4 regions of the Burkholderia sp. 22PA0099 genome follow, and region 4 is predicted to be linked to each of the others. Evidence: predicted binding sites of a transcription regulator. Region 4 holds the regulator's gene; each other region holds the start of a gene.
What was found. The regulator HrcA, encoded in region 4, represses chaperone genes, less so after heat shock. The targets are predictions, from matches to a motif close to TTAGCACTCNNNNNNNNNGAGTGCTAA.
Positions count from the first base shown of each region.

Region 1: the regulator HrcA is predicted to act here: its motif matches at 3,172-3,198, upstream of AB4851_RS31930 (co-chaperone GroES).
Region 2: the regulator HrcA is predicted to act here: its motif matches at 3,581-3,607, upstream of rpoH (RNA polymerase sigma factor RpoH).
Region 3: the regulator HrcA is predicted to act here: its motif matches at 1,961-1,987, upstream of AB4851_RS13780 (co-chaperone GroES).

Region 1 is NZ_CP163165.1:3,720,786-3,726,493, reverse strand. It holds gene dhaL (dihydroxyacetone kinase subunit DhaL) at 1-1,546, shown strand, start outside; gene mnmH (tRNA 2-selenouridine(34) synthase MnmH) at 1,739-2,797, shown strand; gene AB4851_RS31930 (co-chaperone GroES) at 3,270-3,563, shown strand; gene groL (chaperonin GroEL) at 3,618-5,258, shown strand; gene thiD (bifunctional hydroxymethylpyrimidine kinase/phosphomethylpyrimidine kinase) at 5,406-5,708, opposite strand, start outside.
Region 2 is NZ_CP163165.1:679,536-685,243, reverse strand. It holds gene leuA (2-isopropylmalate synthase) at 462-2,114, shown strand; gene AB4851_RS18330 (nuclear transport factor 2 family protein) at 2,303-2,689, opposite strand; gene AB4851_RS18325 (acyloxyacyl hydrolase) at 2,729-3,301, opposite strand; gene rpoH (RNA polymerase sigma factor RpoH) at 3,667-4,602, shown strand; gene cydP (cytochrome oxidase putative small subunit CydP) at 4,963-5,232, shown strand; gene AB4851_RS18310 (cytochrome ubiquinol oxidase subunit I) at 5,222-5,708, shown strand, end outside.
Region 3 is NZ_CP163164.1:3,117,120-3,122,827, reverse strand. It holds gene AB4851_RS13795 (TonB-dependent siderophore receptor) at 1-5, opposite strand, end outside; gene AB4851_RS13790 (hypothetical protein) at 81-596, opposite strand; gene AB4851_RS13785 (aldo/keto reductase) at 749-1,732, shown strand; gene AB4851_RS13780 (co-chaperone GroES) at 2,020-2,310, shown strand; gene groL (chaperonin GroEL) at 2,328-3,965, shown strand; gene AB4851_RS13770 (thioredoxin family protein) at 4,072-4,707, opposite strand; gene AB4851_RS13765 (GFA family protein) at 4,900-5,295, shown strand; gene AB4851_RS13760 (hypothetical protein) at 5,292-5,444, shown strand; gene AB4851_RS13755 (response regulator) at 5,441-5,708, shown strand, end outside.
Region 4 is NZ_CP163165.1:3,830,121-3,835,828, reverse strand. It holds gene glnE (bifunctional [glutamate--ammonia ligase]-adenylyl-L-tyrosine phosphorylase/[glutamate--ammonia-ligase] adenylyltransferase) at 1-48, shown strand, start outside; gene recN (DNA repair protein RecN) at 251-1,900, opposite strand; gene AB4851_RS32370 (NAD kinase) at 1,920-2,822, opposite strand; gene hrcA (heat-inducible transcriptional repressor HrcA) at 2,934-3,959, shown strand; gene hemH (ferrochelatase) at 4,076-5,143, shown strand; gene AB4851_RS32355 (RNA-binding S4 domain-containing protein) at 5,193-5,600, shown strand; gene AB4851_RS32350 (hypothetical protein) at 5,572-5,708, opposite strand, start outside.

The sequences.
Region 1 (5,708 bases), 110 kb from region 4:
CGAGCCCGCGCACGCGGGCTACGTGGGCGCCGGCATGCTCAGTGCGGCGGTGGCCGGCGAGGTGTTCACGTCGCCGTCGGTGGACGCGGTGCTCGATGCGATTCGCGCCGTGGGCGGCCCGGCGGGCGTGCTGTTGATCGTCAAGCACTACACGGGCGACCGGCTCAACTTCGGGCTGGCCGCCGAGATCGCGCGCGCCGAGGGCATCGAGGTCGAGACGGTGATCGTCTCCGACGACGTGGCGCTGGCCGCGCGCGGCGACCACGCCGGGCGGCGCGGCCTGGCCGGCACGGTGCTGGTTCACCGCGTGGCCGGCGCGGCGGCGGCGGCCGGGCTGCCGCTTGCCGAGGTCGCGCGGCACGCCCGCGAGACGGCCGAGGCGCTCGGCACGATGGGCGTGGCCTTGTCGGCATGCACGGTGCCGGCCGCCGGCACGCCCGGCTTCACGCTCGGCGAGCGCGAGATCGAATGGGGGCTCGGCATCCACGGCGAGGCCGGCGTCGAGCGCGCCGAACTCGAATCGGCCGATGCGGTGGCGTCGCGCCTGATCGCCCGCATCGCCGACGATCTCGCGCTCGACGCCGGCGCGCGCGTCGCGCTGCTCGTCAACAACCTCGGCGGCACGCCGCCGGGCGAGCTCGACATCGTCGCCGACGCGGCGCTGCGCGCGCTGGCCGCACGCGGCCTCGTGGCCGAACGCGCCTGGGCCGGCACGTTCCTCAGCGCGCTCGACATGGCCGGCATTTCGCTGACGCTGCTGCGCGTCGACGATGCGCGCCTCGCCTGGCTCGACGCGCCCACCGAGGCGGCCGCCTGGCCCGCCCGCGCGGGCCGCGTCGCGCCGCAGGAAAGCCGCCCGGTGCCGGCCGCGCCCGGCGCGGGCCGCAACCTCGGCGGCGACGGCCCGCGGCTCGCCGCCGACGCCACGCTGCGGCGCGTGATCGACGCCGTTTGCGTCAGGCTGCACGCATCGGAAGCGACGCTGACCGAGATGGATCAGCGCGTCGGCGATGGCGATCTCGGCATCAGCCTGTCGCGCGCCGCGCAGGCGATCGAAGCCGAGGCGGGCGGCTGGCCCGACGCGTCGCGGCCGGCCGCGGTGCTGCGCGCGATGTCGGCCACCATCCGGCGCGCCGTGGGCGGCACCTCCGGCCCGCTCTACGCGGCGATGCTGATGCGCGCGGCGGCGGCGCTCGATGGCGCGGCGAAGCCCGATGCGTCGGCCTGGGCCGAGGCGTTCGCGGCCGGTGTCGACGGGGTGTGCGAGATCGGCGGCGCGCGGCCTGGCGAGCGCACCATGATCGATGCGCTCGATCCGGCCGCGCGCGCGTTGCGTACCGCGCTCGACGCGACCGGCGGCGATCTGCGCCAGGCGCTCGATGCATCGGCCGCTGCAGCCGCCGAAGGCGCGGCCGGTACCGCCACGCTGATGCCGCGGCGCGGCCGGTCGAGCTATCTCGGCGAGCGCGCGCTCGGCCATCCCGATCCGGGCGCGCATGCGGTCGCGCTGTGGCTGGCCGCGATCCGCGACGCGCTGCGCGACTGAGCCGGCCGCCGTCAATCGACCGGCTGGCCGCATCGGCGCCCCGCCCGAAGCCGGGCGGGGCCGCGAGCGCCGCTCGAGATCGAGCGCATCGCTGCGATGGACGATCACTTTGCCGTTGCCCGGGCCGCCCCCGGCCCGCGTGCGATAATCCGCGCCTGTCTGTCCCGCCTGTGCCTCGCGCACCCGCCTGCCGTGAATCCCTTTCTTGTTCCGCTGTCCCGCGTCGACGAATTCGACGAGATCATCGACGTGCGTACGCCGCTCGAATACGCGGAAGACCACATCCCCGGTGCGTTGAACGCGCCCGTACTCAGCAACGATCAGCGCGTGGTGATCGGCACGATGTACAAGCAGGTGTCGCCGCACGAGGCGACGCGCCTCGGCGCGGCCTGGGTCGCGCGCAACATCGCGGAGCACCTCGAAACCACCTTCGCCGACCGGCCGCTCAACTGGCGTCCGCTGATCTATTGCTGGCGTGGCGGCAAGCGCTCCGGCTCGATGACGTCGTGGTTCAACCTGATCGGCTGGCGCGCCCGGCAACTCGACGGCGGCTACAAGACCTATCGCCGCTGGGTCGTCGACGAGCTCGACGTGCTGCCCGCGCGGTTCCGCTACATCGTGTTGACGGGCCGTACCGGCAGCGGCAAGACCCAATTGCTCGGCGCGCTCGGCCGGGCCGGCGCACAAATCGTCGATCTGGAGCGGCTGGCGGTGCATCGGGGCTCGCTGCTCGGTGCGCTGCCGGGGGCGGCGCAGCCCACGCAGAAGGGTTTCGATACGGCGCTGGTGCTGGCGCTGCGCGCGCTCGATCCGGCGCGGCCGGTGTTCGTCGAGGCGGAGAGCCGCAAGATCGGGCAGATCACGCTGCCCGACACGATGCTGGCCGGCATGCACGCGGCGCGCTGCGTGGCCGTCGAAACGGCGCGCGACGCGCGCGTGGCGCTGCTGTTGCGCGATTACGGCCATCTGTTCGACGACCCCGCCGCGTTCATGCAGCAGCTCGCGCGGCTGACCGAGCTGCACGGCCACGCGCGCATCCGCGACTGGCAGGCGCTGGCCGAGGCCGGCGCGCGCGACGTGCTGTTCGAATCGCTGATCGACCTGCACTACGACCCCGCCTATGCGCGCAGCAGCCGCGCTTCGTTCCGGCAACTGGCCGGCGCCCCCGCGTTCGCGTTCCGGCCGATGGCGGACGAGGCCGATCAGGCGGCCCAGGCGCAGGCCCTGTTGGCGCAGCTGGGGGAGGCCTGAGCCGTGACCCGTTGCGCACCGTTGCCGGGAACTCCCGGCGCTCGCCCGGACTCCATGCTGGCGTCGCGGTCACGTTGAGGTTCACGCCGCTGTCGCGAGCGCGGCCTATCGTCTGCGGGCAGCACGTCGCGCCGAGCGCGATCCGGGCCGACGAATCGCCGGTCGCGGGCCGGATCGCAGCCGGCTGCCAGGGTGCCAACGCGTGCCAAAAGCGCGGGCGCACGGTACGGCAGATTGTTTTTTATGCACCCGTTTTCTAGGGAAATTCGATCAAGCGATTGAATTAAAAGGAAAAGATCGAATCGAGGGTAAACGGAAGCCGGTAAAAAACCTTTCCCTTCCGTCCTTGAATTTGTCAAACCTCGTCCATATAATTAGCACTCGCTGCACGAGAGTGCTAACAACTTCGCCGCCGGGCGACAGCCCGACGGCATCCCTCAGTGTTACTTCAGTTTCTCAAAGAGGAGTGAAAATGAACCTTCGTCCTTTGCACGATCGCGTGATCGTCAAACGCCTGGATCAAGAAACCAAGACGGCCTCGGGCATCGTGATCCCCGAAGCAGCGGCTGAAAAGCCGGATCAAGGCGAAGTGCTGGCGATCGGCCCGGGCAAGCGCGACGACAAGGGCGCTCCGATCGCGCTCGACGTGAAGGTCGGCGATCGCGTCCTGTTCGGCAAGTACGCGGGCCAAGCCGTCAAGGTCGACGGCAAGGAAGTGCTCGTGATGCGCGAAGAAGACATCATGGCCGTGGTCAACGCAGCGTAAGCCTGCGAATACGCTACTCAGCGATCCCATTCCAGAGAATTCAAGGAGTAAAAGATGGCAGCTAAAGACGTCGTATTCGGCGATTCCGCCCGTTCCAAAATGGTTGAAGGCGTGAACATCCTGGCCAACGCGGTCAAGGTCACGCTGGGCCCGAAGGGCCGCAACGTGGTGCTCGAGCGTTCGTTCGGCGGCCCGACGGTCACGAAGGACGGCGTGTCGGTCGCCAAGGAAATCGAGCTGAAGGACAAGCTCCAGAACATGGGCGCGCAAATGGTCAAGGAAGTCGCTTCCAAGACCAGCGACAACGCCGGCGACGGCACGACGACGGCAACCGTCCTCGCGCAATCGATCGTTCGCGAAGGCATGAAGTACGTCGCATCGGGCATGAACCCGATGGACCTGAAGCGCGGCATCGACAAGGCCGTCGCGGCAGCCGTGGAAGAGCTGAAGAAGATCAGCAAGCCCTGCACGACGAACAAGGAAATCGCACAGGTCGGCTCGATCTCGGCGAACAGCGATTCGTCGATCGGCGATCGCATCGCTGAAGCGATGGACAAGGTCGGCAAGGAAGGCGTCATCACCGTCGAAGACGGCAAGTCGCTGGCCGACGAGCTGGACGTCGTCGAAGGCATGCAATTCGACCGCGGCTACCTGTCGCCGTACTTCATCAACAACCCGGACAAGCAAGTCGCCGTCCTCGACAACCCGTTCGTGCTGCTGCACGACAAGAAGGTGTCGAACATCCGTGACCTGCTGCCGGTCCTGGAACAAGTCGCGAAGGCTGGCCGTCCGCTGCTGATCATCGCTGAAGACGTCGAAGGCGAAGCACTCGCCACGCTGGTGGTCAACAACATCCGCGGCATCCTGAAGACCGTCGCCGTCAAGGCTCCGGGCTTCGGCGACCGTCGCAAGGCCATGCTGGAAGACATCGCGATCCTGACCGGCGGTCAAGTGGTGGCGGAAGAAACCGGCCTGACGCTCGAGAAGGCAACGCTGGCCGAACTGGGCCAAGCCAAGCGTATCGAAGTGGGCAAGGAAAACACGACGATCATCGACGGCGCAGGCGAAGCCGTGAACATCGAAGCACGCGTGAAGCAAGTGCGCGCGCAAATCGAAGAAGCGACGTCGGACTACGACCGTGAAAAGCTGCAAGAGCGCGTTGCCAAGCTGGCAGGCGGCGTGGCAGTGATCAAGGTCGGCGCTGCGACCGAAGTCGAAATGAAGGAAAAGAAGGCACGTGTCGAAGACGCACTGCACGCAACGCGCGCAGCTGTGGAAGAAGGCATCGTGGCTGGTGGCGGCGTCGCGCTGATCCGCGCTCGCACCGCGATCACGGCACTGACCGGCCTGAACGCCGATCAAAACGCCGGTATCAAGATCGTGCTGCGCGCGATGGAAGAGCCGCTGCGTCAGATCGTCACGAACGGTGGTGAAGAAGCCAGCGTCGTGGTGGCAGCCGTTGCAGCCGGTACGGGCAACTACGGCTACAACGCCGCAACGGGCGAATACGTCGACATGGTCGAAGCCGGTGTGGTCGACCCGACCAAGGTCACGCGTACGGCGCTGCAAAACGCAGCATCGGTCGCCGGCCTGCTGCTGACGACGGACGCTGCCGTTGCCGAACTGCCGAAGGAAGATGCCCCGATGGCTGGCGGCATGCCGGGCGGCATGGGCGGCATGGGCATGGACATGTAATCGACTTCGGTCGATTGCACGACGGGCGCGCAGCGATGCGCGTCCCGCCCCGCAAAACGAAAAACCCGCAGCGATGCGGGTTTTTTGTCGTTTACAGCGCGGAAAAGCCGGGGCGGCCTGCGCCCCGCCGGCGTGCGTTCAATGCATTCAGTGACGCGATGCGCCGTAAGGCGGCGTGGCCGGTGCCGCCGGGGCGGCCGGCGTGTCGTCCTCGTTGCTGCGCGCCCAGAAGAAACGGTCGGGCACCCAGGCGCCCATGCCGGGCCGGAACGCGTCGCGCGCGGCCTGGTACAGGTATTCCTGCGCCTCGCGCACGGCTTCGGGCGGCTCCTGGCCATTGGCCAGCAGCGCCGCGATGGCCGAGGCGAGCGTGTCGGTCACGCCCATCAGCCGGTTCGGCGTGCGTTCCCAGAGATCCTGCCGGATCTGGCCTTCCTCGCCGTACAACGT
Region 2 (5,708 bases), 1.1 Mb from region 4:
CGGCCGGTGCGCTGGCGGTCCGGCCCGCTCGGGCCCGACCGCCGCCGAGCCGCATCGGCCGCCTGGCCGCCCGAATCGCACGGCTATTCGACCGATTCGCGACAACCTGCCGCCACGCCACCGATTGACAACGCGAAACGACTTCGAATACAGTTGTCGCCATGCGTTGCTTTCCGAACCCCCTCCGAATTACTTCCGGCCGCCTAGCGCGGTCGCTATCGCTACGACTAGCGTAAAGCTGTCGTAGCGCCGTGCATCCCGCACGGTCCCCCCTGAGCAGTTCTCGCAGCACCTTCTCGCCGTACCTAACCCTGTAGTCGTCAGCCGTCGTTCGTCCATCCGTCGAATGGCCGCGAAGATCCGCCGCACCGTCACGCGACCTTGCGTACCCGTGCGCAGGCAGCGTCACCGAATCCGTTGCCGCCCCTCTTCGCTCGCGACTGAATCGCCTTGAGGCCAAGATGAAGCGCAATCCCGCAGACAAATACCGCCCGTTCGAACCCGTCCGCCTGAACGGCCGCAAGTGGCCGAGCCGCACGATCGAACGTGCGCCGATCTGGATGAGCACCGATCTCCGCGACGGCAACCAGTCGCTGATCGAGCCGATGAGCATCGAACAGAAACTCGAATTCTTCGAGATGCTGGTGGCGATCGGGTTCAAGGAGATCGAAGTGGGGTTCCCGTCGGCTTCGCAGACGGATTACGACTTCGTGCGCAAGCTCATCGACGAGAAGCGGATTCCGGACGACGTGACGATCGAGGTGCTGGTGCAGTCTCGCGAGGATCTGATCGTTCGCACGTTCGAGGCGCTCGACGGCGTGCAGCGCGCGATCGTCCACCTCTACAACGCCACCTCCCCGTCGTTCCGCAAGATCGTGTTCGGCTTGTCGAAGGACGACGTCAAGGCGCTCGCCGTGAACGGCACGCGCATGATCAAGGAACAGGCGCAGGCCCGCCCCGGCACGCACTGGACCTACCAGTATTCCCCCGAAACCTTCAGCATGACCGAGCTGACCTTCGTGCGCGAAGTGTGCGACGCCGTCGCGCAAACGTGGCGGCCGACGCGCGATCACAAGATGATCGTGAACCTCCCGGCCACCGTCGAGGCAGCCACGCCGAACGTGTTCGCCGACCAGATCGAATGGATGGACCGCAACCTCGGCTACCGCGACAGCATCGTGTTGTCGGTGCATCCGCACAACGACCGCGGCACGGCCGTTGCCGCCGCCGAATTGGCCTTGCTGGCCGGCGCGGATCGCATCGAAGGCTGCCTGTTCGGCAACGGCGAGCGCACCGGCAACGTCGACCTCGTCACGCTCGCGATGAACCTCTACACGCAGGGCATCGACCCGGGCCTCGACTTCTCCGACATCGATGCGGTGCGCCGCGTGGTCGAGCGCTGCAACCAGTTGCCGGTGCATCCGCGCCATCCGTATGCCGGCGACCTCGTGTTCACGGCCTTCTCGGGCTCGCACCAGGACGCGATCCGCAAGGGCTTCGCGCAGCAGCAGCCCGACGCAATCTGGGAAGTGCCGTACTTGCCGATCGATCCGGCCGATCTCGGCCGCAGCTACGACGCCGTGATCCGCGTCAACAGCCAGTCCGGCAAGGGCGGCGCCACGTACCTGCTCGAACGCGGCATGGGCTTCACGCCGCCGCGCCGCGTGCAGATCGAATTCAGCCACGCCGTGCAGACGGTGGCCGACCAGTCCGGCGAGGAAGTGACCGGCGACGCGATCTGCGCGCTGTTCCATCGCGAATATTTCGAAACCACCGGGCCGGCCGCGCGCGTCGGCGGCACGATGAGCTGGGAGCGGCACGAGATTGCGGCCGGCGGCCCGATCGCGAGCGACGCGACGGCCGAAGCGGTGGTGGCCCATGCCGCGGCCGCCTTCGCCGGCGCGGCGGGCGCCGAGATCGAAGTGGCTTCGGTCGAGACGGTGCGCGCGGCCGACGGGCGCACGGCCATGTTCGTCGGCATCAAGATGGGCGATGCCGCCATGCGCTACGGCGTAGGCGCACACGAGGAGCCGGTGGTCGCGGCGATCGACGCGGTGGCCAGCGCGATCAACCGCTCCGACTGGCACTGCTCGGATCACCGCGCCGCGGCCTGATTTCACGGGCCGAATCGCGCCCCGAATACGGCAGGCCGACCGGCCGCACACGGTCGGCACGCAATGCGCAACCGACATGCAGGCCGGGCGATCCTCGGCAGGCAGGAACGGAAAGGCGGCCCGACAGGCCGCCTCGATGAAACCGCAGGGATGCGACGAGCATCCGCTTCACCCGCGAACGGCGGGATCTAGGTTTCGGTTGCGCAGCGCGTTGCGTGCCAGGCGAGCAAGCGCCATTGGCCGCTTTCCCGGGCCTGCAGCGAGGTGTAGGCGATCGGGAACACGATCCCGCCGTTGTTCGCCTCGAGTTCCACGATCACCCGCCCGGTCACGACGAACGCGTCGCCGCCCACCGGCATCACCTCCTGCGACTGCACCTCGATCTGGCGATAGCGGCGGCGTCCGGCCAGGATCGCGTCGATGAACTGCTGTTTCGACTCGCGCTTGCCGTTGGTGTGCACGTAATAGACGTTGTCCGACAGCAGGACGTCGAGCGCCTCGCCGTCGCCGTCGACCATCGCTCGAAACCGGTCGCGCTCGAGCGTCCGGATCGCCTCCATCTGCTGCTCCACCATCGCCGCACTCCCCGGCCTCGCGCCCGTGGCGCATGCCACTCAGAAGTTGTACTGCAAGTAGATTTGGCTGAAATTTATACCAGGATTCGGTTCTTTGATACTGGCGTTTGATTCGTGCTGGAAACGGAAGCCTGCCAGGTATTGCTGACGGGAGCCGAACTGCGCACCGACGCCCACCATGTCGGCGAACTGGAACGCCGACGACATCGTGTAATCGGTGGCAATCGTCGGGTGAGTCAGCAGCCGCACGCCCACGCCGCCCTCGATGAACGGCCGCACGTAGCCGGTGCGTTTGATGAAGCGAACCACCGGCGTGAAGCCGAATTCGCCGATGTTGCCGTGCACGGTGTGATCGCCGCCGTAATGCCAATAGGACACATGGCCTTCGGCCACGAAGGTGAAGTGCCAATCGCCGACCTGCCACCACGACCAGCCCGGGTCCCACACCACGCCGAGATCGACCTTCTTCATGTCGTGATCGGCGATGCCGCCTCCCAGTTGGACACCCCAGCGGTCGGCCATGGCCGAGGTCGAACCACCCGCCAGTACGACTGCCAGCGCCACGCTTGGCAGCCATCGTCCCGTTCCGGGACTGTTCTTCTTGTTCTGCATTCGCCACTCCAGATTCCGGGGTTGAATGGAGCATCGGCCACGCATCACGCCGCCGACTCAAAAAACGAAGTGCATCTTAGGTTAAAGGGGATTTCTTATCGGCATCGTCTTTCGAAATAATTTTCTTCAAAAATAACAAGAATCAAAATTACATCCCAAAAGATTCACGAATCATCGTCAATTTGAATCAGCAGCAACCCTGACAGGAACGGTGTACTATCAATATACATTTTTTGATAGACATCCCGGAACTCGAATGGCCCTGTCGCCTCTAAGTGTTTAGCACTCACTTGGCGAGAGTGCTAAGATGAGCTTGGTGGAATCGCCTAGTAACGGGGAATGTCCCTGATTCCAAAGGAGTTTAAGTGAGCAACGCTCTGACCCTTCCGAATATTTTTGGCTCGGCGCCTGCGAAAGCCTCATCGGCAGGCTCGCTGGCGCTCGCGTCCCAATCGATGCTGCCGGGCCAACTCGGCAATATCGACGCCTATATCCAGGCGGCCAACCGGATTCCGATGCTGACGCTTGAAGAAGAGCGTCAATACGCCACGGAATTCCGTGACCAGAACAACCTCGAATCGGCTCGCCGGCTGGTGCTGTCGCACCTGCGGCTAGTCGTGTCGATCGCGCGCAACTACCTGGGCTACGGGCTGCCGCACGGCGACCTGATCCAGGAAGGCAACATCGGCCTGATGAAGGCCGTGAAGCGCTTCGATCCGACTCAGAACGTCCGCCTCGTTTCGTACGCGATCCACTGGATCAAGGCCGAGATCCACGAGTACATCCTGCGCAACTGGCGCATGGTGAAGGTCGCCACGACCAAGGCGCAACGCAAGCTGTTCTTCAACCTGCGCAGCCACAAGAAGGGCTTGCAGGCGATGACGCCCGAGGAAATCGAAGGCCTCGCGCAAGAGTTGAACGTCAAGCGCGAAGAAGTGGCCGAGATGGAAACGCGGCTGTCGGGCGGCGACATCGCGCTCGAAGGGCAGGTGGACGACGGCGAGGAATCGTTCGCCCCGATCGCCTATCTGGCCGATTCGCATAACGAACCGACGGCCGTGATCGCCGCGCGCCAGCGCGACCGCCTGCAGACGGACGGCATCTCGGAAGCACTCGAATCGCTCGACGCGCGCAGCCGCCGCATCATCGAGGCGCGCTGGCTTCATGTCGACGACGACGGTTCGGGCGGCTCGACGCTGCACGATCTCGCCGCCGAGTTCGGCGTGTCGGCCGAACGCATCCGCCAGATCGAAGCCAGCGCAATGAAGAAAATGCGCGCCGCACTCGCCGAATACGCGTAACGCCCAGGCAAGCTGCCCGGCCTCGTTTGATCGAGCCCGCTGTCGCAAGACAGCGGGTTTTTTGTTTTGGGCTGCACAACAGCGCTACCACCCCCGCTCCATTTTTCCTGACACTCGTCGGGTGCCATCCTATAACTAGAAATATTCGGCATTCCGTAGGATTGTTCCAAATCGGATTCGCGATTCAGAGCAAGCTTTGCGACACATCAAATACAAATCGCCATTTCGCGACCGTCCGCCGCAGGTTGAATTGCAATTATCGCAGCGCACAATTTTAAAATTTTAATGTCCTTCCGCGTGCGCCAAACGGCGCGACGAACGATACCCAACCGGCCTATCCAGGGCGCTGCTCAACCGATCATGTCGCTGCTTCTCACTCCCAAGCCCACACCGCGCGATGCCCCGCGCACGCTACGCACACGCCTCGTCGCCTGGGCCAAGGGGCCGACGCTCGTGCGCGACCTGTCGGCCGTGCTGGCCATCAAGCTGGTTCTTCTGATGGCGCTCAAGTACGCCTTCTTCAATCACCCGCAGGCGGATCACATGCAATTGCCGCCGGCCGTCGTCGCCGCCCGCCTGCTTGGGCCCACCACCCCTGATTCCTCCAAGGGAGACCACCATGATCAGTAGCGAAGTCGTCGATCTGTCGCGACTGCAGTTCGGCATCACAGCGCTCTACCATTTCCTGTTCGTTCCACTCACGCTCGGCATGTCCTGGCTGCTCGTGATCATGGAAACCGTCTACGTCATGACGGGCAAGCAGGTCTACAAGGACATGACGCAGTTCTGGGGCAAGCTGTTCGGCATCAATTTCGCGATGGGCGTGACCACCGGCATCACGCTCGAATTCCAGTTCGGCACGAACTGGTCGTACTACTCGCACTACGTCGGCGACATCTTCGGCGTGCCGCTCGCGGTCGAAGGGATGATGGCCTTCTTCCTCGAATCCACGTTCGTCGGGCTGTTCTTCTTCGGCTGGAACAAGCTGTCGAAGGTCAAGCACCTGATGGTCACGTTCCTCGTGGCGGTCGGCTCGAACCTGTCGGCGCTGTGGATCCTCGTCGCGAACGGCTGGATGAACAACCCGGTCGGCGCGCAGTTCAACT
Region 3 (5,708 bases), on a different replicon from region 4:
GCCAAGTGAAGCCGATCCGCGCCAGACGATCGAGGCGGAGACGATGGATGCGGCGGACGCGACGGCCCGTCGCGCGGCGATCAAACGCGCGCGAAGCTACGGGACGGTCGAGGTCCGGACAGTGGGCTCAGGAATGCAGCGGGTGGGGCGCGGGCGCCGAGCGGGCCGCGGGCGGGGTCGTTGCCCGGGCGGATGGGCTGGGCCAAGCGCGGCGGGTGGTTGCCGGTGGCGATGCGCAGCCAGTAGGCCGGCATCGGCAGCACCGTGGCCAGGCCGATGCCGAGCGCCGCGCTGAACGGGCAGAGATCGCTGCCATGTGGGTGGGCCGACGGCGGCGGGGAGCCGGTCAGCGCCGCGGCCAGATCGGCGGCAGCAGCCTGCGCGGCGTGATCGACGCTGACGCCGCGTGGGGCCGCATCGTCGAACAGCGCGCCATGACCGCCGCAGATCACGAACCCGGCCGTGCTCGCGCGCGTGCTCGTGGCGAGCATCAGGCCGGGCGGAAGCAGCAGGCGGAACGCGACGATCAGCAGCAGCAACGCGGCCACTGCCGGATTCGTCACGCGCCGCGCGAGCAGATGGCGAAGTCGAATCATGGCCGCGTATTGTAGATAGATCGAAAGCTCGCAGAAAAGAAGTAGTTGGGTTGGCTTTGCGCGAAACGTACTTAGCCTTATGCGTCACATCGACGCATCCATTCGCGGAATCGGGCATGATTCCGCGCAAATCACCCTTCAACGAGGTAGCGATGGAATACGTGAAATTCGGCCGGACCGGCCTGGAAGTCTCGAAACTGGTGCTCGGCTGCATGACCTTCGGCGATGCGACGCGCGGCAATCACGCCTGGACGCTGTCCGAGGACGACAGCCGCCCGATCATTCGCCAGGCGATCGAAGCCGGCATCAACTTCTTCGACACCGCCAACATGTACTCGGACGGCACCTCGGAGGAGATCGTCGGCCGCGCACTGCGCGAATACACAAAGCGCGACGACGTGGTGATCGCCACCAAGGTCTACAACCGCATGCGCCCGGGGCCGAACGGCGCGGGCCTGTCGCGCAAGGCGATCCTCTCCGAGATCGACCACAGCCTGAAGCGGCTCGGCACCGATTACGTCGACCTGTACCAGATCCACCGCTTCGATCCGGGCACGCCGATCGAGGAAACGCTCGAAGCGCTGCACGACGTGGTGAAGGCGGGCAAGGCGCGCTATATCGGCGCGTCGTCGATGGCGGCGTGGCAGTTCGCGAAGGCGCTCTACCTCTCGCGCCAGAACGGCTGGACCGAATTCGTCGGCATGCAGAACCACCTGAACCTGCTGTACCGCGAGGAAGAGCGCGAAATGATGCCGCTGTGCGTGGATCAGGGCGTTGCGGTGATCCCGTGGAGCCCGCTGGCGCGCGGCCGCCTCACGCGCAACTGGGACGAAAGCTCGGCGCGCCAGGACAGCGACAACGTCAGCACCCGCCTGTACGCGGCCACGGCGCATGCCGACCGCGCGGTGATCGAGGCCGTGGCCGAGGTGGCCGCCGCGCGCAACGTGCCGCGCGCGCAGGTCGCGCTGGCCTGGGTCTCGCAGAAGCCGGGCGTGACCGCGCCGATCGTCGGGATTTCGAAGCCGCATCATCTGACGGACGCGCTGGCCGCGCTCGAACTGAAGCTGACCGACGCCGAGATCGCCACGCTCGAAGCGCCGTATGTACCGCACGCGGTGGCCGGCTTCACTGCCTGATTTCACGGCCTGATTTCACGGCCTGAGCGGCACTGTTGTGTCGGCCCCGTGCGTTCGCGCCGGGGCCGCGTTCGCTTGCCGCGGCGGCCCCGATCGGCTCGTGCTTCCGAGCCGCCACCGTGGCGCCCCGCTTATCGCCGTCCGCGATAACGATACTTCCGCGCTTTCATATCCATCCGCGTATCCGTTATTGGATCGGTGAACGCCCCGTTTTTATACTGGGCCTCATCAGCACTCGCCCATGACGAGTGCCAAACCCACCGCATCCAACCGAGAGGAACGCAACGATGAGTCTTCGTCCGCTGCATGATCGCGTGATCGTCAAACGGCTCGACCAGGAAACCAAGACGGCGTCGGGCATCGTGCTGCCCGACAGCGCCGCCGAGAAGCCGGATCAGGGCGAAGTGATCGCCGTCGGCCCGGGCCGGCGCGACACCGACGGCCGCCGCATCGAACCGGATCTGAAGACCGGCGATCGCGTGCTGTTCGGCAAGTACGCCGGGCAGACGGTCAAGGTCAACAACATCGAACTGCTGGTGCTGCGCGAGGAAGACATCGTCGCGGTCGTCAACGTCTGAACCTGAGAGAAACCCATATGGCTGCAAAAGAAATCGTATTCGGCGACGTCAACCGCGCAAAGCTGATCGAAGGCGTCAACGTGCTGGCGGATGCCGTCAAGGTCACGCTCGGGCCGAAGGGCCGCAACGTGGTGCTGGAGCGCAGCTTCGGCGCGCCGATCGTGACCAAGGACGGCGTGTCGGTCGCCAAGGAAATCGAGCTGGCCGACAAGCTGCAGAACATCGGCGCACAACTGGTCAAGGAAGTGGCTTCCAAGACCAGCGACACGGCCGGCGACGGCACCACCACGGCCACCGTGCTGGCGCAGGCGATCGTGCGCGAAGGCCAGAAATACGTGGCGGCGGGCCTGAACCCGCTCGACCTGAAGCGCGGCATCGACAAGGCCGTGCTGGCCGCCGTCGAGGAACTGAAGAAGATCAGCAAGCCGACCACCACGAGCCTCGAAATCGCGCAGGTCGCGACGATCTCGGCCAACGGCGAGGAATCGATCGGCCAGCGCATCGCCGAGGCGATCGACCGCGTGGGCAAGGAAGGCGTGATCACCGTCGAGGACGGCAAATCGCTGGCCGACGAACTCGACGTGGTGGAAGGCCTGCAATTCGATCGCGGCTACCTGTCGCCGTACTTCGTCAACAACCCGGATCGCCAGGTCGCGATTCTCGACAACCCGTACATCCTGCTGCACGACAAGAAGGTGTCGAACATCCGCGACTTGCTGCCGGTGCTTGAACAGGTCGCCAAGGCGGGCCGTCCGCTGCTGATCATCGCCGAGGACGTGGAAGGCGAGGCGCTGGCCACGCTGGTGGTCAACAACATTCGCGGCATCCTGAAGACGGTGGCCGTCAAGGCGCCGGGCTTCGGCGACCGCCGCAAGGCGCTGCTCGAGGACATCGCGATCCTGACCGGCGGCCAGGTGATCGCAGAGGAAACCGGCCTGACGCTGGAGAAGGCGACGCTGGCCGAACTGGGCCAGGCCAAGCGCATCGAGGTGGGCAAGGAAAACACCACGGTGATCGATGGCGCCGGCGACAAGGCGTCGATCGAGGCGCGCGTCAAGCAGATCCGCATCCAGATCGAGGATGCCTCGTCCGACTACGACCGCGAGAAGCTCCAGGAACGCGTGGCCAAGCTGGCCGGCGGCGTGGCCGTGATCAAGGTGGGCGGTGCGACCGAGATCGAGGTCAAGGAGAAGAAGGACCGCGTGGACGACGCGCTGCACGCCACGCGCGCGGCCGTCGAGGAAGGCATCGTGCCGGGCGGCGGCGTGGCGCTGATCCGCGTGCGGCAGGCGATCCGCGAGGTGCGCGGCATCAATGCGGACCAGGACGCCGGCGTGAAGATCGTGCTGCGCGCGCTGGAGGAACCGCTGCGCCAGATCGTGGCGAATGCCGGCGAGGAAGCCAGCGTGGTGGTGGCGAAGGTGGCCGAGGGCTCGGGCAACTTCGGCTACAACGCCGCGACCGGCGAGTACGGCGATCTGGTCGAATCGGGCGTGCTCGATCCGACCAAGGTGACGCGCACGGCGCTGCAGAACGCGGCTTCGGTGGCGGGCCTGCTGCTGACGACCGACGCCAGCGTGTTCGAAGCGCCGAAGGCGGCCACTGCGCCGGCCGGCCACGGCGGCGCGCCGGGCGGCCCGGATCTCGGGTTCTGAAGCACCGAACGCCTGAAGGTTCGAACGTTTGAACCTTCGGGCAAGCGATCCGCCACGGGCGGCTGGCCGATACGGCCGGCCGCCCGTGTTGCATTTCGGGCCGCGATCAGCTTGCGATCCGGGCCACGGGCGGGTTCTCCGTCGTGGCTGCCGCCGGGTTGGCGGGTTGCCCCAGCAGCCGCACGATTTCGGCCTCGGTCTGCTCGTAATCGCCCTCGCCGAAATGGCGATAGACGATCTTCCCCGATTGGTCGATCAGGTAGAACGCCGGCCAGTACTGGTTGCCGTAGGCGCGCCAGGTGGCGTAGTCGTTGTCCTGCGCGACCGGATAGGTCAGCCCGAAGCGGCCGATCGCGTCGCCCACGTTCGCGGTGCTGCGCTCGAACGGGTATTCGGGCGTATGCACGCCGATCACCGCCAGCCCCTGCGAGCGGTATTTCTCGTACCACGCTTCGACGTGCGGCAGCGTGTGGATGCAGTTGATGCAGGTATAAGTCCAGAAATCCACCAGCACCACCTTGCCGCGCAGGCTCGCCAGGGTCTGCGGCGGGCCGTTGAGCCAGTGGCCGATGCCGGCCAGCTCGGGCGCGGTGGTGGCAATGCCGGCCGGCGCGGCGAGGCCGGTGATTCCGGTGGTGCCGGGGTTTCCGGCGGCAAGCGCCGGCGCGCGGCTGGCCGCGATCACGGCGAAGCAGGCGGCCAGGGCCGCGGCGAAGGGCCAGAAGCGGGTGAGCGGTCGCATGACGGGGAGCCTCCTTGGGCGTCGAGTGGCGATGAAGCCATTGGAACGCCCGGTTGTATCGGCCATGTTTGCGCCGCGCCACGCCCGTGCAATGTTGTGTGTCGGAGCGGAATTCAGATACATTGCGACACAAAACGCAGCGCGCGATCGGCTATAAATCGGTCCATTCCCGATCGCCAAGGAGTGCACACGATGAATACCGAGTCTCACGCCGAACCCCATGTCGAAACCTATCTGGGCGCCTGCCACTGCGGCACGGTGCGTTTCTCGGTGCGCGCCGCGCTCGATCCGGCCGTGCGCTGCAATTGCAGCCTGTGCCGCCGCAAGGGCGCGCTGATGTCGTCGATGGTGGCACGCGAGGACCTGACGATCCTGGCCGGCGAGGACGCGCTGACCGAATACCAGTTCAACACCCGCGTGGCGAAGCATTACTTCTGCCGCCATTGCGGCATCTACCCGTTTCACCAGACGCGCCTCGATCCGCTGCGCTGGCGCGTGAACATCGGCTGCCTCGACGGCGTCGATCCGTACGCGCTGGCATTCAGCGTGGCCAACGGCGCGGCGCAATCCGTCGTGGAGGACGCATGAAACCCGCCCGTCACCCGTTGCAGCGCCTGCTCGCGATCGTCGTGTTCCTGGCCGGCGGGTTCGCCGCCGAGCTGGCGCATCCGCTCGCGTGCCACACCGTCGGCGCGCGCGGCCCGGCCGTGACGCGCCGCCGCGAGGCCCGCGCATGAACACCGAGCGCCCGGACCACGTGCTGATCGTCGACGACGATCGCGGCATCCGCGAACTGGTCGGCCAGTATCTGGAGAAGAACGGCATGCGCATTTCGCTGGCCGCCAACGGCCGCGAGATGCGCGCCGCGCTGGAAAACGGCGCGCCGGACCTGATCGTGCTCGACGTGATGATGCCCGGCGACGACGGCCTGGTGCTGTGCCGCGAACTGCGCGCCGGCAAGCATCGTGCCGTGCCGGTGGTGATGCTGACCGCGCGCGACG
Region 4 (5,708 bases):
GTGTTCGGCGGGGTGACGCCGGCCGCTGCGGGGGACGCCGAGGGCTGAAGGAAACCAGACGGGGCGGGCGCGGCGCTCAAATGGCGACGTGTCATCCATCCGCATCTGTTTCTCTAAGCACGCGTTCCGTGCGGGCGATCCGGCCGCGATCGACCGTGGCACGCACTGGCGGCTCACTGAGATCGGCTCGCGGTGGCCGGCCTGCGAGATCGAGCAGGCTGGCATGGCGCCGGTGCGCGGCGCCTCGGCCTCAGGCGGCCAGCATTTCCTTGGCGTGCTTGCGCGTGGTGGCGGTGATCTCGATGCCGCCGAGCATGCGCGCGACTTCCTCGACGCGGCTCGCGCGGTCGAGCGGCGTGACCGTCGAGACGGTGCCGCCCGCGTGGTCCCGGCCCTTGGCGACCTGGAAGTGATGATCGCCGCGCGCGGCCACTTGCGGCAGGTGCGTCACGCACAGCACCTGACGGTCGCGGCCCAACTGATGCAGCAGCCGCCCGACCACCTCGGCCACGCCGCCGCCGATGCCGGTATCCACTTCGTCGAAGATCAGCGTGGGCGTGAGGCTGGCCGCGCTGGCGATCACCGCGAGCGCGAGGCTGATGCGCGCCAGCTCGCCGCCCGAGGCGACCTTGGTCAGCGGGCGCAGCGGCACGCCCGGATGGCCGGCCACGCGGAACTCGATCTGTTCCAGGCCGTGCGCGCCGCCTTCGGCGAGCGGCACCAGCGCGACATCGAAGCTGCCGCCCGCCATCGACAACTCCTGCATCGCGGCCGTGACGGCGCTGCCCAGCGCGGTGGCCGCATCGGCGCGCGCCGCCGACAGCGTGCGCGCGTCGTCCAGATAGGCTTCGCGGGCACGGTCGGCCGCGACCTGCAGGTTGCTCAGGTCGGCGGCGGCGTCGAGCGCGGCAAGCTGCTCGCGGCGCGCCAGGTGTTCGTCGTGCAGCGTGTCGGGCGGCAGCCGGAAGCGGCGCGCGGCCGAATGCAGCGCGTCGAGCCGCATCTCGACCTGCGCGAGCCGGCCCGGATCGAGTTCGAGCCGCTGCGCGTAGTGCGACAGCGAATACGAGGCCTCGCGCAACTGGATTTCGGCCGGATCGAGCGAGGCCAGCACGTCGTTGAGCGCCGGGTCGAGCGAGGCCAGATGGCGCACGTTCGAGAGCACCGCGCCCAGATGCCCGAGCATCGATTGATCCGATTCGGAGATCGCCAGCAGCGCAGCCTGCACGCCTTGGCTGAGGTTCGCCGCATGCGTGAGGCGGCCGTGCTCGCTGTTGACCTCGTCCCATTCGCCCGGTTGCGGCGCGAGCTTGTCGAGTTCGGCGAGCTGCCAGGCCAGTTTTTCGCGTTCGAGCTGCAGTTCGCGCTCGTGGGTTTGCGCGAGCTCGATCTGATGGAGCGCATCGCGCCAGGCGCGCCAGGCGCGCGCCACGGCGGCCGCGTCGGCCGTCAGGCCTGCGTGCGTGTCGAACATCTCGCGCTGGGCGTCGGGCCGCATCAGCAACTGGTGCGCGTGCTGGCCGTGCACGTCGACCAGCATCTCGCCCAGCTCGCGCAATTGCGAGAGCGTGGCGCTGGTGCCGTTGATGAACGCGCGCGACCGGCCGTTGGCGTCGATGACGCGGCGCATCATGACCACGTCGTCGGCATCGAACGCATGCACGTCGAGCCATTGCGCGACACGGTCGTGCGGCGTGAATTCGGCGGTGATGTCGGCGCGCTGGCAGCCGGCGCGCACGACGCTGGCGTCTGACCGCTCGCCGAGCGCGAGCGCGAGCGCATCGATCAGGATCGACTTGCCGGCGCCGGTTTCACCGGAGAACACGCTGAAGCCGGTGTCGAATTCGAGGTCGAGCCCGGCGACGATGACGAAGTCGCGAATCGAGAGATGGCGGAGCATGGTGGGTGGCGCGGCCGCGTCAGGATTCCGGATCGTCGTCGTGCGACGGATGCTCGTTCCAGTGCAGCTTCTTGCGCAGCGTCGTGTAGAAGCTGTAGCCGACCGGATGCAGGAATGGCACCGTGTGGCGCGAGCGGCGCACCTCGATGGTGTCGTTCAGTTGCAGCGCCGTGAACGACTGCATGTCGAAGTTCACGTTGACGTCACGCCCGCCGATGATCTGGATGCCGACCTTGACGTCGTCGGGCAGCACGATCGGCCGGTTCGACAGCGCGTGCGGGGCGATCGGCACCAGCACGATGCCCTGCAGTTGCGGATGCAGGATCGGGCCGGCCGACGACAGCGCGTAGGCCGTGGAGCCGGTGGGGGTGGCCACGATCAGGCCGTCCGAGCGCTGGTTGTACATGAAGCGGCCGTCCACCGAGACCCGTAATTCGGCCATCCCGGAGAAGCCGCTGCGGTTCACCACCACGTCGTTGAAGGCCAGCGCGTGATAGATCGGCTCGCCGTTGCGCACGATGCGCGCTTCGAGCAGCGTGCGTTCCTCGCGCTCGAAGCTGCCCGACAGCATCAGCGGCACCAGGTCGAGCATCTCGGAGGCCGAGATATCGGTGATGAAGCCCAGCCGGCCGTGGTTGATGCCGATCAGCGGGGTGCGGTAGGGGGCAAGCTGGCGGCCGATGCCGAGCATGGTGCCGTCGCCGCCGAGCACGATCGCGACGTCGGCGCGCGCGCCGATTTCGGTGGGTGTCAGCGCCGGATGGCCCTTGATGCCGTATTCTTGCGCGGTGGCTGCCTCGAAGACGACTTCGAGCCCTCGCTTCACGATGGCAGCGGCCAGCGCGGCGAGCGGTTCGGCGATGCCGGGGGTGTTGCTGCGCCCGACGAGCGCCACGGTCTGGAACTGGTTGCCGGTATTCATGGCGGCATTACACCATAGCTGGATGACGAAAAGGAACCGGCCGGGAGGCCGAGGGCGCCTTGGCGCCGCAACCCTCGCGGGCGCCGCGCGCTTGCGCTAGAATTTTCGACCATGTTAGATCCCCGCGCACGCACCCTCCTGAAAACCCTGATCGAACGGTATATCGCCGACGGTCAGCCGGTCGGCTCGCGCACGTTGTCCCGGTATTCCGGGCTCGAGCTGAGCCCGGCCACCATCCGCAACGTGATGTCCGACCTGGAGGAGCTTGGCCTCGTTTCGAGCCCGCACACCTCCGCCGGGCGCGTACCGACGCCACGCGGCTATCGGCTGTTCGTCGACACCATGCTGTCGGTCGAATCGCCGATCGACAGCGACGCGCTCACGCGGCTCGTGCAAACCACCCTGCAGGCGGGCGAGCCGCAGCAGAAGGTGGTGGCCGCCGCCGCCAGCGTGCTGTCCAACCTGTCGCAGTTCGCCGGCGTGGTGCTGACCCCGCGCCGCAGCCATGTGTTCAAGCAGGTCGAATTCATGCGGCTGTCCGACAAGCGGATCCTGCTGATCATCGTCACGCCCGAGGGCGACGTGCAGAACCGCATGATGGCCACCCAGCGCGATTATTCGCCGTCGCAGCTGACCGAGGCCTCGAACTATATCAACGCCAATTTCGCCGGGCTGTCGTTCGACGAGGTGCGCCGCCGCCTGCGCGAGGAAATCGACGCGCTGCGCGACGACGTGACCGCACTGATGCACGCCGCCGTCACGGCCAGCACCGAAACGCCCGACGACGGCGACACGCTGCTGATCTCGGGCGAGCGCAACCTGCTCGAAGTGGCGGATCTGTCGTCCGACATGGCGCGGCTGCGCAAGCTGTTCGACGTGTTCGACCAGAAAACCAGCCTGCTGCAACTGCTCGACGTGTCGAGCCATGCGCAGGGCGTGCAGATCTTCATCGGCGGGGAATCGACGCTGGTGCCGATCGACGAGATGAGCGTCGTCACCGCGCCCTATGAGGTGAACGGCAAGATCGTCGGCACGCTCGGCGTGATCGGGCCGACGCGGATGGCCTACAACCGCGTGATCCCGATCGTCGACATCACGGCGCGGCTGCTGTCGCTGACCTTGAGCGGCAACCAGTAAGCCGTTCGCTATTGCCCCGATTGGCGCGTCGGCCTTTCGCCGTCTCGTGTCGCCGGGTCGTGGGCCGTCGCTATAATGAGGCTCGTTCGATCCGGTGCCCAGGCCCATCCCCGTTCATGCGTTTTGATCTCGAGCCGCCGTCGCAACACGCGCCGGCGCATCGCATCGCCGTTCTGCTCGTCAATCTCGGCACGCCCGACGCGCCCACGCCGGGCGCCGTGCGGCGCTATCTGGCGCAATTCCTGTCCGATCCGCGCGTGGTGGAAATCCCGGCCATCGCCTGGCAGCCGATCCTGCGCGGGCTGATCCTGCCGTTCCGCTCGCGCGCCTCGGCGAAGAAATACGCGACCGTCTGGACTCCCGAAGGCTCGCCGTTGCGCGTGCACACCGAGCGGCAGGTCGAAGGCCTGCGGCCGCTGTTCGCCGCCAACAGCTATCAGGTGATGGTCGATTACGCGATGCGCTACGGCACGCCCGACATCGGCACGGTGCTCGGCCAGTTGAAGCACGCGGGCGCGGAACGGGTGCTGCTGATGCCGCTGTATCCGCAGTATTCGTCGTCCACCACGGCAACCGCGTTCGACGCGGCGTTCGCCGCGCTGGGGCGCATGCGCAACCAGCTCGAAGTGCGCACGGTGCGCCACTACGCCGACCATCCCGCCTATATTCATGCGCTGGCCGAGCAGGTGCTGCATTACTGGGCCGAGCACGGTCGCCCCGATTTCGCGGCCGGCGACAAGCTGGTGCTCAGTTTCCACGGCGTGCCGAAGCGCACGCTCGACCTCGGCGATCCGTACCATGACCAGTGCCAGCAAACGGCGGCGCTGCTGATCGCCACGCTCGGCCTCGGCTCGCTCGAATGCCTCGTCACGTTCCAGTCGCGCTTCGGCAAGGCCGAATGGCTGCAGCCGTACACGGCGCCGACGCTGCGCGAACTCGGCGCGGCCGGCGTCAAGCGCGCCGACGTGTTCTGCCCCGGCTTCACGTCCGATTGCCTCGAAACCATCGAGGAAATCGGCATGGAAGTGCGCGACGAATTCCTGCATGCCGGCGGTGGCGCGTTCCACCGCATTCCGTGCCTGAATGCGTCGCCGGCCTGGATCGACGCGCTGGGCCAGATCGTCGCGGAAAACCTGCAGGGCTGGCCGGCGCGCGTGGCGGTGCCGGCCGAGACGGCCGCCTGAACCGGGGCGGCCCGAGCCTCATTCACCGTCACGAAGCGGAATCAAGCCGATGAACTACCGGATTTCGACCGAACCGGGCGCCAAGCTGCGGATCGACAAATGGCTATGGGCGGCGCGCTTCTTCAAGACGCGCTCGCTGGCCACCGACGCCGTCGAGAAGGGCCGGGTGCGGATCGGCGGCGCGGCCGTCAAGCCGTCGAAGGACGTGCGGGTGGGCGATCGTGTGGAAATCACCATCGAAACGGTGGTCTGGCAAGTGGAAGTGCTCGGGATCTGCGACCTGCGCGGCCCGGCTAGCATCGCTCAGACCTTGTATTCGGAAACCGCGGAAGGGCGGGCGAAACGGCTTGCCGAACTCGATCGGCGACGGCATTATCGCGAGCCGGCCGCCGAGATGCACGGCCGCCCGACCAAGCGCGACCGCCGGATCATCGACAAACTTTCGAATGGGCGCTGAAGGTGGGCTCGAACGTCGCCCGCGCGCTGCCGTATTCGGTGGTGCGATCGGTGACGGCGCCCGACATGCAGATGGTGGTGGTGCCGGCCACGAGTACCAGCGCGACCA